DNA from 3 places in the Intrasporangium sp. DVR genome. Region 3 is predicted to be linked to each of the others. Evidence: riboswitches for the same ligand, from Rfam matches in the RefSeq annotation. Region 3 holds a riboswitch; each other region holds the start of a gene.
What was found. Region 3 has a riboswitch for cobalamin ahead of ABWV20_RS07870 (SCO2322 family protein). Riboswitches for the same ligand answer to the same signal wherever they lie in the genome.
Positions count from the first base shown of each region.

Region 1: another riboswitch for cobalamin. It lies ahead of cobN (cobaltochelatase subunit CobN); the one in region 3 lies ahead of ABWV20_RS07870 (SCO2322 family protein).
Region 2: another riboswitch for cobalamin. It lies ahead of ABWV20_RS03970 (energy-coupling factor ABC transporter permease); the one in region 3 lies ahead of ABWV20_RS07870 (SCO2322 family protein).

Region 1 is NZ_BAABZW010000003.1:215,524-218,787, reverse strand. Features, by position in the region: gene cobN (cobaltochelatase subunit CobN) at 1-1,496, opposite strand, end outside; cobalamin riboswitch at 1,538-1,669, opposite strand; gene ABWV20_RS03915 (GNAT family N-acetyltransferase) at 1,707-2,489, shown strand; gene ABWV20_RS03910 (4Fe-4S domain-containing protein) at 2,562-3,264, shown strand, end outside.
Region 2 is NZ_BAABZW010000003.1:231,552-234,815, reverse strand. Features, by position in the region: gene ABWV20_RS03985 (energy-coupling factor ABC transporter ATP-binding protein) at 1-287, opposite strand, end outside; gene cbiQ (cobalt ECF transporter T component CbiQ) at 305-1,081, opposite strand; gene ABWV20_RS03975 (energy-coupling factor ABC transporter substrate-binding protein) at 1,078-1,419, opposite strand; gene ABWV20_RS03970 (energy-coupling factor ABC transporter permease) at 1,416-2,102, opposite strand; cobalamin riboswitch at 2,128-2,263, opposite strand; gene cobM (precorrin-4 C(11)-methyltransferase) at 2,283-3,032, opposite strand; gene cbiE (precorrin-6y C5,15-methyltransferase (decarboxylating) subunit CbiE) at 3,029-3,264, opposite strand, start outside.
Region 3 is NZ_BAABZW010000006.1:100,755-104,018, reverse strand. Features, by position in the region: gene ABWV20_RS07875 (energy-coupling factor transporter transmembrane component T) at 1-551, opposite strand, end outside; gene ABWV20_RS07870 (SCO2322 family protein) at 564-1,298, opposite strand; cobalamin riboswitch at 1,396-1,529, opposite strand; gene ABWV20_RS07865 (hypothetical protein) at 1,660-1,875, shown strand; gene ABWV20_RS07860 (serine hydrolase domain-containing protein) at 1,929-3,254, shown strand; gene ABWV20_RS07855 (alpha/beta fold hydrolase) at 3,262-3,264, opposite strand, start outside.

The sequences.
Region 1 (3,264 bases), on a different contig from region 3:
ATCGGGTTGGCCCCGAATCCGCGTGGTGGCTGGACGATGATGACGACGTTGCCCGCACGGAGCGAGGCCGCCACGATCTCGCCCTTCACATCGGTGTGGCGGTCGACGAAGACCTCGCCCGGTGCCTCGCCCCAGTGCTCGGTCACGGCGCTGCGCAGCTCGGCAGGAAGCGTCTCGAAGAACTCGCGGTAGCGGGCCGCCGAGATCCGCACCGGCTGCCCGGAGAGCTGCTCCTGGGTCAGCCAGTCCTCGTCCTGGCCGCCGGCCTCGATCAGGGCGTGGATGAGGGCGTTGCCTGCGGTGGTGTCCGGGGACTCGCCCTCGACCGGGTCGAGCGGGCCGGTGCCCGGGATGTCGCCCGGTGATCCGAGGTCATAGCCCTGGTCGCGCATCGCCCGGAGCAGCCGGATGATCGAGACGGGCGTGTCGAGGCCGACGGCGTTGCCGATCCGCGAGTGCTTGGTCGGGTAGGCGGACAGGACGACCGCGATGCGGCGGTCCCTGGCCGGCACGTGCCGCAGCCGCCCGTGGTTGACCGCCAGCGTCGCGAGGCGCCGGCAGCGCTCCAGGTCGGGCACGTAGTGCGGCAGCCCGTCGGCATCGACCTCCTTGTGCGAGAAGACGCTTGCGATGATCCGACCGTCGAACTCCGGCACCGCGACCTGCGTCGCGACGTCGAGGGGACTCATCCCGTCGTCACTCGTCGCCCACTGCTCCCGGCTCCACGTCAACGTCAGGCCCTGGAGGATCGGCACGTCGAGCTCCGCGAGGGCCGCCACGTCCCAGGACTCGTCGTCGCCGCCGGCTCCGGCCGAGGCGGGGCGCGTTCCGCCCGCCGCGAGCACCGTGGTGACCAGCACGTCATAGCCGCGCAGGTGCTCGAGCAGGTCCGCCGGTGCATCACGGAGCGACGTGACGAAGACCGGCGTCCCGATGCCGCCTGCCTCCGCCACCGCGTCCGCGAGCGCCTCGACGTGGGCGACGTTCCCGGCGGCGTGGTGCGCCCGGTAGTAGAGGATCCCCACGCGCGGCCGGCCTTCACGCGCGAGCGAGCCCAGCGGCATACGGGACGATGCGGCACCCCACTGCGGCTGCTCGGCAGGCGGCTCGAAGACGTCACCCGTGAGCAGGATCGTGTCGGCGAGGAAGGCATGCAGGTGGCGCAGGTTGTCCGGCCCGCCCTGCGCGAGGTAGCGGTGCGCCTCCGCGACGATCCCCGGCACGACCGTCGACAGCTCCATCAGCGCGGCGTTCGGGGTCTGCTCGCCGCCGAGGACGACCATCGGCACGCCCGCGTCCCGCGCGGCCCTGAAGCCGTCGCACAGGTCCTGCGGCCCACCGAGGATGCGGGCCACGACGATGTCCGCGCTGCCGATGACGTCCGCCATCGAGGCATGTCCGGGACGGGAGGGGTTGGCCACGACGTAGTCGCCACCGCTCGCGCGGGCGCTGAGCAGGTCGGTGTCGGACGTGCTGAGCAGGGCGATGCGCGTCATGGGGCTCCTTCGCGAGGTGTCCACGCCCCGCGGTCGGTCGGATGTGATGCGCGGCCGGCAGTTCCTGACTCACGGCCCCCCCCGGGGGTGGCGCGCTCACAGTGGCGGGACCGTCCCGGGCTTGCACCGGGTTCCTGGTCGACGACGCAGGCGTCACCCTAGCGCCACGTTTCCGGGACACGCCTCCCACCCCAGCCCTACCGTCGTGTCATGGACGACCCGCGGATCCACCTGGTCGAGGAGAACCTGCTGTCCCAGTTCGAGATCCTGGCCGACAGCGGCCACGTGACCCGGCTGCCGGACGAGGACGTCGTGGCCTTCCGCCGCGACCTCCCCTTCCCGCTCTTCAACGCCATCAGCGGCGCGCGGTTCGCCCCGGGCACGGCTGGCGAGCGCACCCGGGAGCTCGTCGCCGGCTACCTCGAGCGGGGCAACGGGCTCCTCTGGTGGGCGACCCCGTCGACGATGCCTCCCGAGGCCGACGTCGCGCTCCGCTCGCTCGGGATCCACCCGTCACCGGAGCCGGGGATGCACCGGACCATGGCGGGCGAGGTCGACAGCGGCCGAACGCCTCCGGGCCTCGCCATCGTCGAGACCGAGGTCGACGAGGTCCTCGCGGACGTCCTCGCCGAGGGTTTCGGCTTCCCGGCGTTCGTCGTGGAGCCGATGCGCGCTGCCATGGCCAGCATCTCCAGCGGCGTGCTCTTCCACGTGCTCGCGACCCTCGACGGCAGGCCCGTCGGCGGGGGGAGCGGCTTCCTCAGTGGGCCGGACCGGCGCACGCTCGGGATCTACAACATCACGACCCTCGACAGCGCGCGCCGTCAGGGCATCGGCCGGGCGGTGACGGCAGAGCTGATGCGGCTCGGACGTGAGCGCGGCTGCACCGACGCGGTGCTGATGGCCTCGCAGCTCGGCCGGCCGACCTACGAACGCCTCGGTTTCGTCGAGGTCTGCCAGACGCCGCAGTACGTCTGGGCGCCATCGACGTGACCGTGGGGGCGCCCCCTACGATGGCGCCGACCGTCATCCGCTCGGCACGGCCGGGCCAGCCCGGGGAGACCCATGACCAGCCTGCCGCAGTCGTCCCGCACCGGGGCCGACGCGTGCCCAGGGGTCGCTCGCCCGTTCGGCGCGGCCGACGGGGCCATCGTGCGGGTCCGGACGGGCGCGCGGCCGGTGACCGTCAGCGCCCTCCGCGATCTGCTCGACATCGTTGCGGGACAGTCTGATCCGCAAATCCAGCTGACGTCCCGCGGGGCCCTGCAGCTGCGCGGCCTGCCCGACCCACTTCCCGCCGGGGTGCGCACGGCGATCGCCGCCACGGGACTGGTCCCTTCGGCGTCGCACGAGCTGGCGCGCAACATCGTCGCCTCGCCCCTCTCCGGCCTCGGCGAACCGGGGCTGGCGGACGTGCGCGGTCTGGTGGCTGCGCTCGATGCCGGGCTCTGCGACGACCCTGCCCTCGCCGGTCTGCCCGGCCGGTTCCTCCTCGCCGTCGACGACGGCCGCGGCGACGTCGTCGGGTCGGGTTTCGACATCGCGATCGTGGCCACCGGACCCGACTTTGCCGCCGTCCTGGCTGGTGGTCCGCATCGGGGCTGGGCCGTCCCCGTCGAGCAGGCCGTCGGGGTTGCTCTCGACCTGGCTCGCGAGTTCCTCGCCACCCGTGAGCGGCTGGGGTCGACCGCGTGGCACGTGCGCGAGCTCGGCGTGCCGCTGGGCGCGCCGGGGGCCGTCGCGCTCTCCCTCCCGACCAGCCCACCGC
Region 2 (3,264 bases), on a different contig from region 3:
AGGGGCCCGAACGACACGTCCCGGGCGACATCGGCGGCGAAGAGCTGGTCGTCCGGGTCCTGCAGGACGAGCTGGACCTGCTGACGGTGTGCTGCAAGGCCGGCCCTGCTGTGCCTCAGGGGCTGTGAGCCGACGAGGACATCCCCTTCCTCGGGGCGCAGCGCCCCGGAGAGGACACGAAGCAGAGTCGTCTTGCCGGAGCCGTTGGCCCCGAGGACGGCCACCCGGGACCCGGGCTCCACGTCCAGGGATGCGCGGTGCAGCACGGCCCGACCGTCGTACGACACGCTGATCCTCCTGGCCCTCAGGCTGAGGTGGCCCAACTCAGGTCACCCCCCACCAGGAGCGAGGTGGTGACGAGCGCTCCGAGCACCGCCAGGCTGGTCAGCACGAACGGCAGGGAGGTGCGGCGCGGCGGCTCCAGCGAGGGAAGGCTGCCGGTGTACCCCCGTCCGGCAAGCCCCTCCTCGAGACGTCGGGCCCGCTCCCATGACCGGATGAGCAGACCGACGCTCAAGGCTGCGGCGCTGCGCAGCGTGGCGCGCCGGTCGCGGTAGCCCAGTCGGGCGGCCTGGGCCTCGCTCATCTGCACCAGGGTCGAGAACAGCACGAGCACCAGCCGGTAGACGAGCCCGGCGACATCGACGCAGGCCTCCGGCACGCGGAGCCGTCGAAGTCCTCCGAGGAGGTCGGCCATCGGCGTCGTCGCGGCGACGAGGAGGACGGCGAGCGTGCCGGCGGTCCCGTGTCCGAGCACTGCGAGCGCCGACTGTCGGGTCCCGTCGGTCACCGCGAGCGACAGCCCACCCTGCCACCGGAGGCTGACCAGGACGGAGATCGCGCCGATCCCGATGAACACGAACGGCGCAGCCACAGTGCGCGCGAGAACCGCCCCGGGAACTCGAGCTGGGCCGAGCAGTGCCACGAGGGCGACGCCGGCCACGAGGACCGCAGCGGGCCAGACCGGGAGCACGAGGCCGGTGACGAGCAGGCCTCCGGAGAGCACGAGCTTGTCCCCGACTGCTCGGTGCCGCCACGGGGAGCTCCACGCTGCGTCGTCGAGTGGGAAGCCGCCCCTCACGTCTGCGCCGTCCGCGGTCCGGGTTCGGTCCGACCTGTCGTGGTCACGCGACGGCGCTCGTGCAGGCGTCCCACGACGTAGCCGATGGCGATCCCGCCGATGCCTGCCTGAAGGGCGAAGAGGCCGGACTCGATCTGGCTGGACCCCGGCCTGAAGAACGGCTCGACCCACGCCTCGTAGTCAGGGTGGGCGGACTCGACGAGGGCCATCGCCTGGGCATCGGACCCGCCGAAGGGCTCGTCCCCCACGGGTTCCCGCAGGCCACCGATGGCGAAGGCGACGCCGATGACGCTGACGACGGCGAGTCCGAGCAGGACGTTGGTCACTCGACGACTCATCGGGCTGACTCCGCGACCACCGTCGCCGTGCCGGGCAGGACCCCGAGCCGCTCGAGCTCGGGCCGGGCCACCTCCCCCAGGAGTCGCAGCACGAGCACCGCGAGCAGACCCTCGGCGACCGCGAGCGGCACCTGGGTGACGGCGAACACCCCGAGGAACTTGACCAGCGCGCCCGCGAATCCCGTGCCCGGGTCCGGGAAGGCGAGCGCGAGCTGCGCCGACGTGACGGCATACGTGGCAAGGTCGGCCAGCGCGACGGCCGCGAACACCCCGACGGCCCGGTTGACCCGGCGCAGGGCGCACCACACGGCGTACGCCGTCCACGGGCCGGCCACGCCCATGGAGAAGACGTTGGCACCGAGGGTCGTGATGCCCCCGTGGGCCAGCAGGAGGGCCTGGAAGAAGAGCACGACCGTGGACAGGAACGCCATGACCGGGGGGCGGAAGAGGATCGCGCCCAGGCCGACGCCGGTCGGGTGGCTCGACGAGCCGGTGATCGACGGCAGCTTGATCGCCGAGAGGAGGAAGGTGAAGGCGCCTGCGGCACCGAGGAGCAGCGTCGTCTCCGGACGTTCGCGACGCTCCCTGACGACGGCGCGGCCGCCGTGGACGACGAAGGGGGCTGCGGCGAGGGTCCACCCCGCCGCATGCAAGGGCGGCAGGAAGCCTTCAGCGATGTGCACAGTTCACTCCTGGATGACGCGTCCACTGGAACAGCCGTGCCAGGCTCGTATCTGACTCCCGGTCGCACGTGGCGACCGGTCACAGTGGCGCGACCGTCCCGGACTCACACCGGGTTCCGTGCGCTGGCACAGTTGGGTGCGGCGAGTATGGCACGACGGTGCACGACACCCGGGAGCCGGTCACCCCACGGGTCGTCGCACCCGTGTGCCGTAGAGGTGCGACTCGACGAACTCTCCGGGGGCGAGCGCCCAGCCGACCAGGATGACCGCGGCCTGCCGCAGCCCGGCTCTCTCCACCTGCTCGCCGATGTCTGCGAGAGTGCCCCGCAGGATCTGCTGGTCGGGCTGCTCGGCGTTGGCGACGACGACGACGGGGCAGTCGGGACCGTAGTCGCCCACGAGTGACGCTGCGAGCTCACGGCTCCGCCGGATCGCCAGATGGAGGACCAGCGTCGCTCGGGACCGCGCGAAGTGGGCGAGCGACTCGGTCTCCGGCATCTTCGTCGACTCGCGTTGGGCGCGGGTCAGGACGACGGTCTGGGCGAGCTCGGGCACGGTGAGCTCGCGGCCGATGAGCGCCGCCGCGGCTGCATACGCCGGCACCCCGGGCGTCACGTCCCACGGCACGCCCGCGTGGTCGAGGCGACGGGTCTGCTCGGCGACCGCCGAGTAGAGGGACGGATCGCCGGAACAGAGCCGGGCCACGTCTTCCCCGCGCTCGTGGGCCGCCACGCAGTGGCCGATGATGTCGTCGAGGTGAAGCTGCGCGGTGTCGATGAGCGTCGCCCCGTCGGGGCAGTGCGAGAGGACCTCGGGGCCGATGTACGTCCCGGCGTACAGGCAGACCGGCGACTCCGCCAGCAGCCGGACGGCGCGCAGGGTGAGCAGGTCGGCGGCGCCCGGTCCGGCACCGATGAAGTGGACGGTCACGTGGTCTCCGGCTCGGTTTCGGGAATCGGGTGCGGGCGCGGCTTGGTGGCGGCCCACTGGGTGATCGTGCGGGACGGCTTCCAGCCGGTGAAGGAGCCGATCGGCTCGAGGTCCTCGACGGCGATGCGGCTCACGACACCTCCGTGCAGGCGGTAGGCGGCGAGCAGGGTCATCTCCGTCTCGACGGTGACTCCGTGCACGACCATGCGCCCTCCGGGTCGCAGGACCGACC
Region 3 (3,264 bases):
TCGTGCCCCCGAAGCGCACGGGCGGACCGGACGGCACGCGCGTCCGTCAGCAGCTGAGGAGCGAAGGTGAGGCCGACGACGACGGCCGTGCCCACGTCGTAGAGGGTGGCCGGCAGGTAGCGGAGGAGGCGGCGCGGGCTGGCGAGGGCGTTGGCCGCGCCGATGCACGCCAGGATCGCGGCGAGGCGCAGGGCGTCGTAGCCGGCGAAGAGGAGGCTCTCGAGGGACACCGGGCCACCGATCCGGACGCTCGCCGCCCACTCCGGCAGGGGGATGCGAGGCAGGGTCAGGAGCACCGTCTCGCCCCGGATGCCGTTGCCCAGGACGACCGTCATGACGACCCGGAACATCACGATCGCCGCCCCGATGACGAGGAACGCGATGAGCGGGTTCGGGGTCGAGGGGTCGCGCCGCTCGAGGACGACGACCACGCAGACGCCGATGACGAGCAGGAGCAGGACGGGGTTCGTCGTTCGCGACGCGGCCGTGGCGAGCCCCAGACCCCACAGCCACCAGGCTGCGGGGTGCTGGAGCCGCTCACGGGCGCTCATGGTGACGCGCCCTCAGGCGCCCCGGCGGCCGGAGCGCGAGCGCAGGATGACGAAGACGAGGAGGGCGAGCAGGGCCAGGGCGGCGATGACGTATGCCGCTGTGCTCGACCCGCTCGACGTCTCCTCTGCGGGGGCGCTGGCTGCTGTCGCCGATGGAGTGGGCGCTGCGCTGGTGGTCGAGTCGGCCGGGGCGGCGATCTGGACCGGCGTGTCGGCGGCCTTGGCCTCGGCGCTCAGCTCCTTGACCTCTCCACCGCAGTCCGTGGCGGGGTAGCCGGCCACGGCGCAGACGAGACCCTTCTCGACGCGGAGCTCACCGGCGGCCGCCAGGACCTCGGTGCTCGTCGCCTCGGCGTCGACGACGGCGCAGAGGGCCTTCGGCTCCGGGGGGGCCGCGCCGTCCGCGGCATCGGCAGGACGCCCGAAGTCGACGACGAGGCCGACCCGCTTCTTGCCGGCCTCGGCGGTGGTGGAGCCACAGAGCTGGTCGAACGTCAGGGTGGCACGCGGGTACCGGGTGTCGTTCATGTCGGCGACGGCGAACCGCCAACCGTCCACCGAGCCGTCCTGCGGAACGATCTGGTCAGGGCCCTTCTGGGCGAACCCCCACTGGCCGTCGGCCAGCTGGTAGAAGCCCCAGAAGCGGTAGGCGGCCGCCTGGGCGGGCGCCATGGTGAGGATGCTGATGGCTGCGGTGAGCAGCGCGGCGAGAACGACCCGGAGCGGGGCGCGATGGGCAAAGGACACGTTGACCTCCCTGCGGTGGGGCACCGAGGTCGGAGGTGTTGGTCCTGAGTCCTGGTGTCTCCGGTCCGCTTTCCACGACAGACTGATGAGGAGCCGGACGGACACGGGTTTTCCGGCTGGTCCCGGCGTCGAGCGTGTCGACGACGGGGTCACGGTTGCGGGTCAGCGCCGGAGTCACACCGGCTTGCCCCATTGCCCATCGGTAGTCGAACCGTGACAGACGGAGGTGATCCGCGTCAAACGACGAGTGCAGAGGGCGGGGTGAGGTTGGTGACAGTGGGCACTGCGACCGACTCGATCGTGGCCCCGGGCCGCCGGCCACCCTGCCGGGAACGCCGTCCGGTCCAACTAGGGTGGCGTCATGAGCTCGGACTGGACCTGGCTGTACTTCGATGCCCACGGCGAGACGATGGAGAGCCCCGCGCTCGCTACCAAGGGGTTCCCCACCCAGAGCGACGCGGAGAACTACCTCGGCGAGTCCTGGCGGGACCTGCTGGCGGCCGGGGTCGAGTCGGTGACGCTGCGCCACGGAGACGGTGTCGTCTACGGACCGATGAGCCTCCGGGCGCCGGAGTGACGGGTCAGCCGCCACCATGGTCGTCCGAGGTCCAGCGCGACCTTCTCGTCAGGGTGAGCGGCGCCCAGCGGCGCTGGCGCACCCCGGTGGTCAGCGCGGGGGTCGTCCGGGACGGCACGCTCGCGTGGTCAGGGCACGTCGGCGTGGCGCGACTCGGCGACGGCGGCGAGGAGCCCGTGGCGGCGGACGACTCGACGCAGTTCCTCATCGGGTCGGTGACGAAGACCTTCACGGCCCTGGCCGTCATGTCGCTGCGGGACGAAGGGCTGCTCCGCCTGGAGGACTCCCTCGAGGAGTTCCTGCCCGGCACCCGGCACTCCGAGGTCGAGGTGCGTCAGATGCTGGCCCATGCCTCCGGCCTGCAACGGGAGCCGGTCGGCAACATCTGGGAAGGGCTCAGCGCTCCTGAGCGGGAGGCGTTCCTGGCCGGGGTGGACCAGGCGGAGCAGGTCCTCCCGGCGCACGAGGCGTTCCACTACTCCAACCTCGCCTACGGCCTGCTCGGCCAGGTGGTGGAGCGCGTGACCGGCCAGGAGTGGGAGCACGTCGTGCGCGAGCGGGTCCTCGACCCCCTCGGGATGACGCGCACCGGCCTGGCGCCCGCTGACGACCGGGCCAGGGGCTACCAGATCGACCCGTACGCCGGGACGGCTCGCGAGGAGCCGCTGTTCAGCCTCAACGCCACGGCACCGCTCGGTGGTCTGTGGTCCACGGTCGTCGACATGGCGGCGTACGCCGGCTACCTGGCGGATCCGGACGACCGGGTGGTGCGCCCGGAGACGATCGACGAGATGTGCCGACCCGTCATCATGACCGACCTCGACGGCTGGACCGGTGCCTATGGCCTGGGCTTCGGGATGGGCCGCCGCGGCGACCGGGTGTTCGTCGGGCACGGCGGCGCGATGCCGGGATTCCTCACGGGCCTGCGAGTTCTACGGCGGGAGCGGGTGGGCGCGATCGTCTTCGCGAACGTCACTGCCGGGGCCGAGCCGCTTGCCCTGGCAACTGATCTCGTGGAGGCCGTCATTGATGCCGAGCCTTCGATCGAGCCGGCGTGGGCCCCGGAACAGCCCCGGCCGGAGCTGGTGGAGCTGTTGGGCCACTGGTGGTCAGAGGGCTCACCCATCTTCCTTTTCGTCCGGGACGGCCAGCTGTGGTCGCGACTGACGGAGGATCCGTTGTCGGAGACCCGGTTCGCCCCCGAGGGTCGCGACCGCTACAGAGCCGTCGCCGGCCGCGAGCGTGGCGAGGTCCTCGAGGTCGTCCGGAGCCCGGACGGGTCGGTGGCCAAGCTCTACTTCGCCACCTACGCGGTCACCCGGATGCCACTGGCCTTCGCCGACCTGGTGACCGGGGGAGCGGGCGTGGAGCAGCGCTGACGACCGGTCA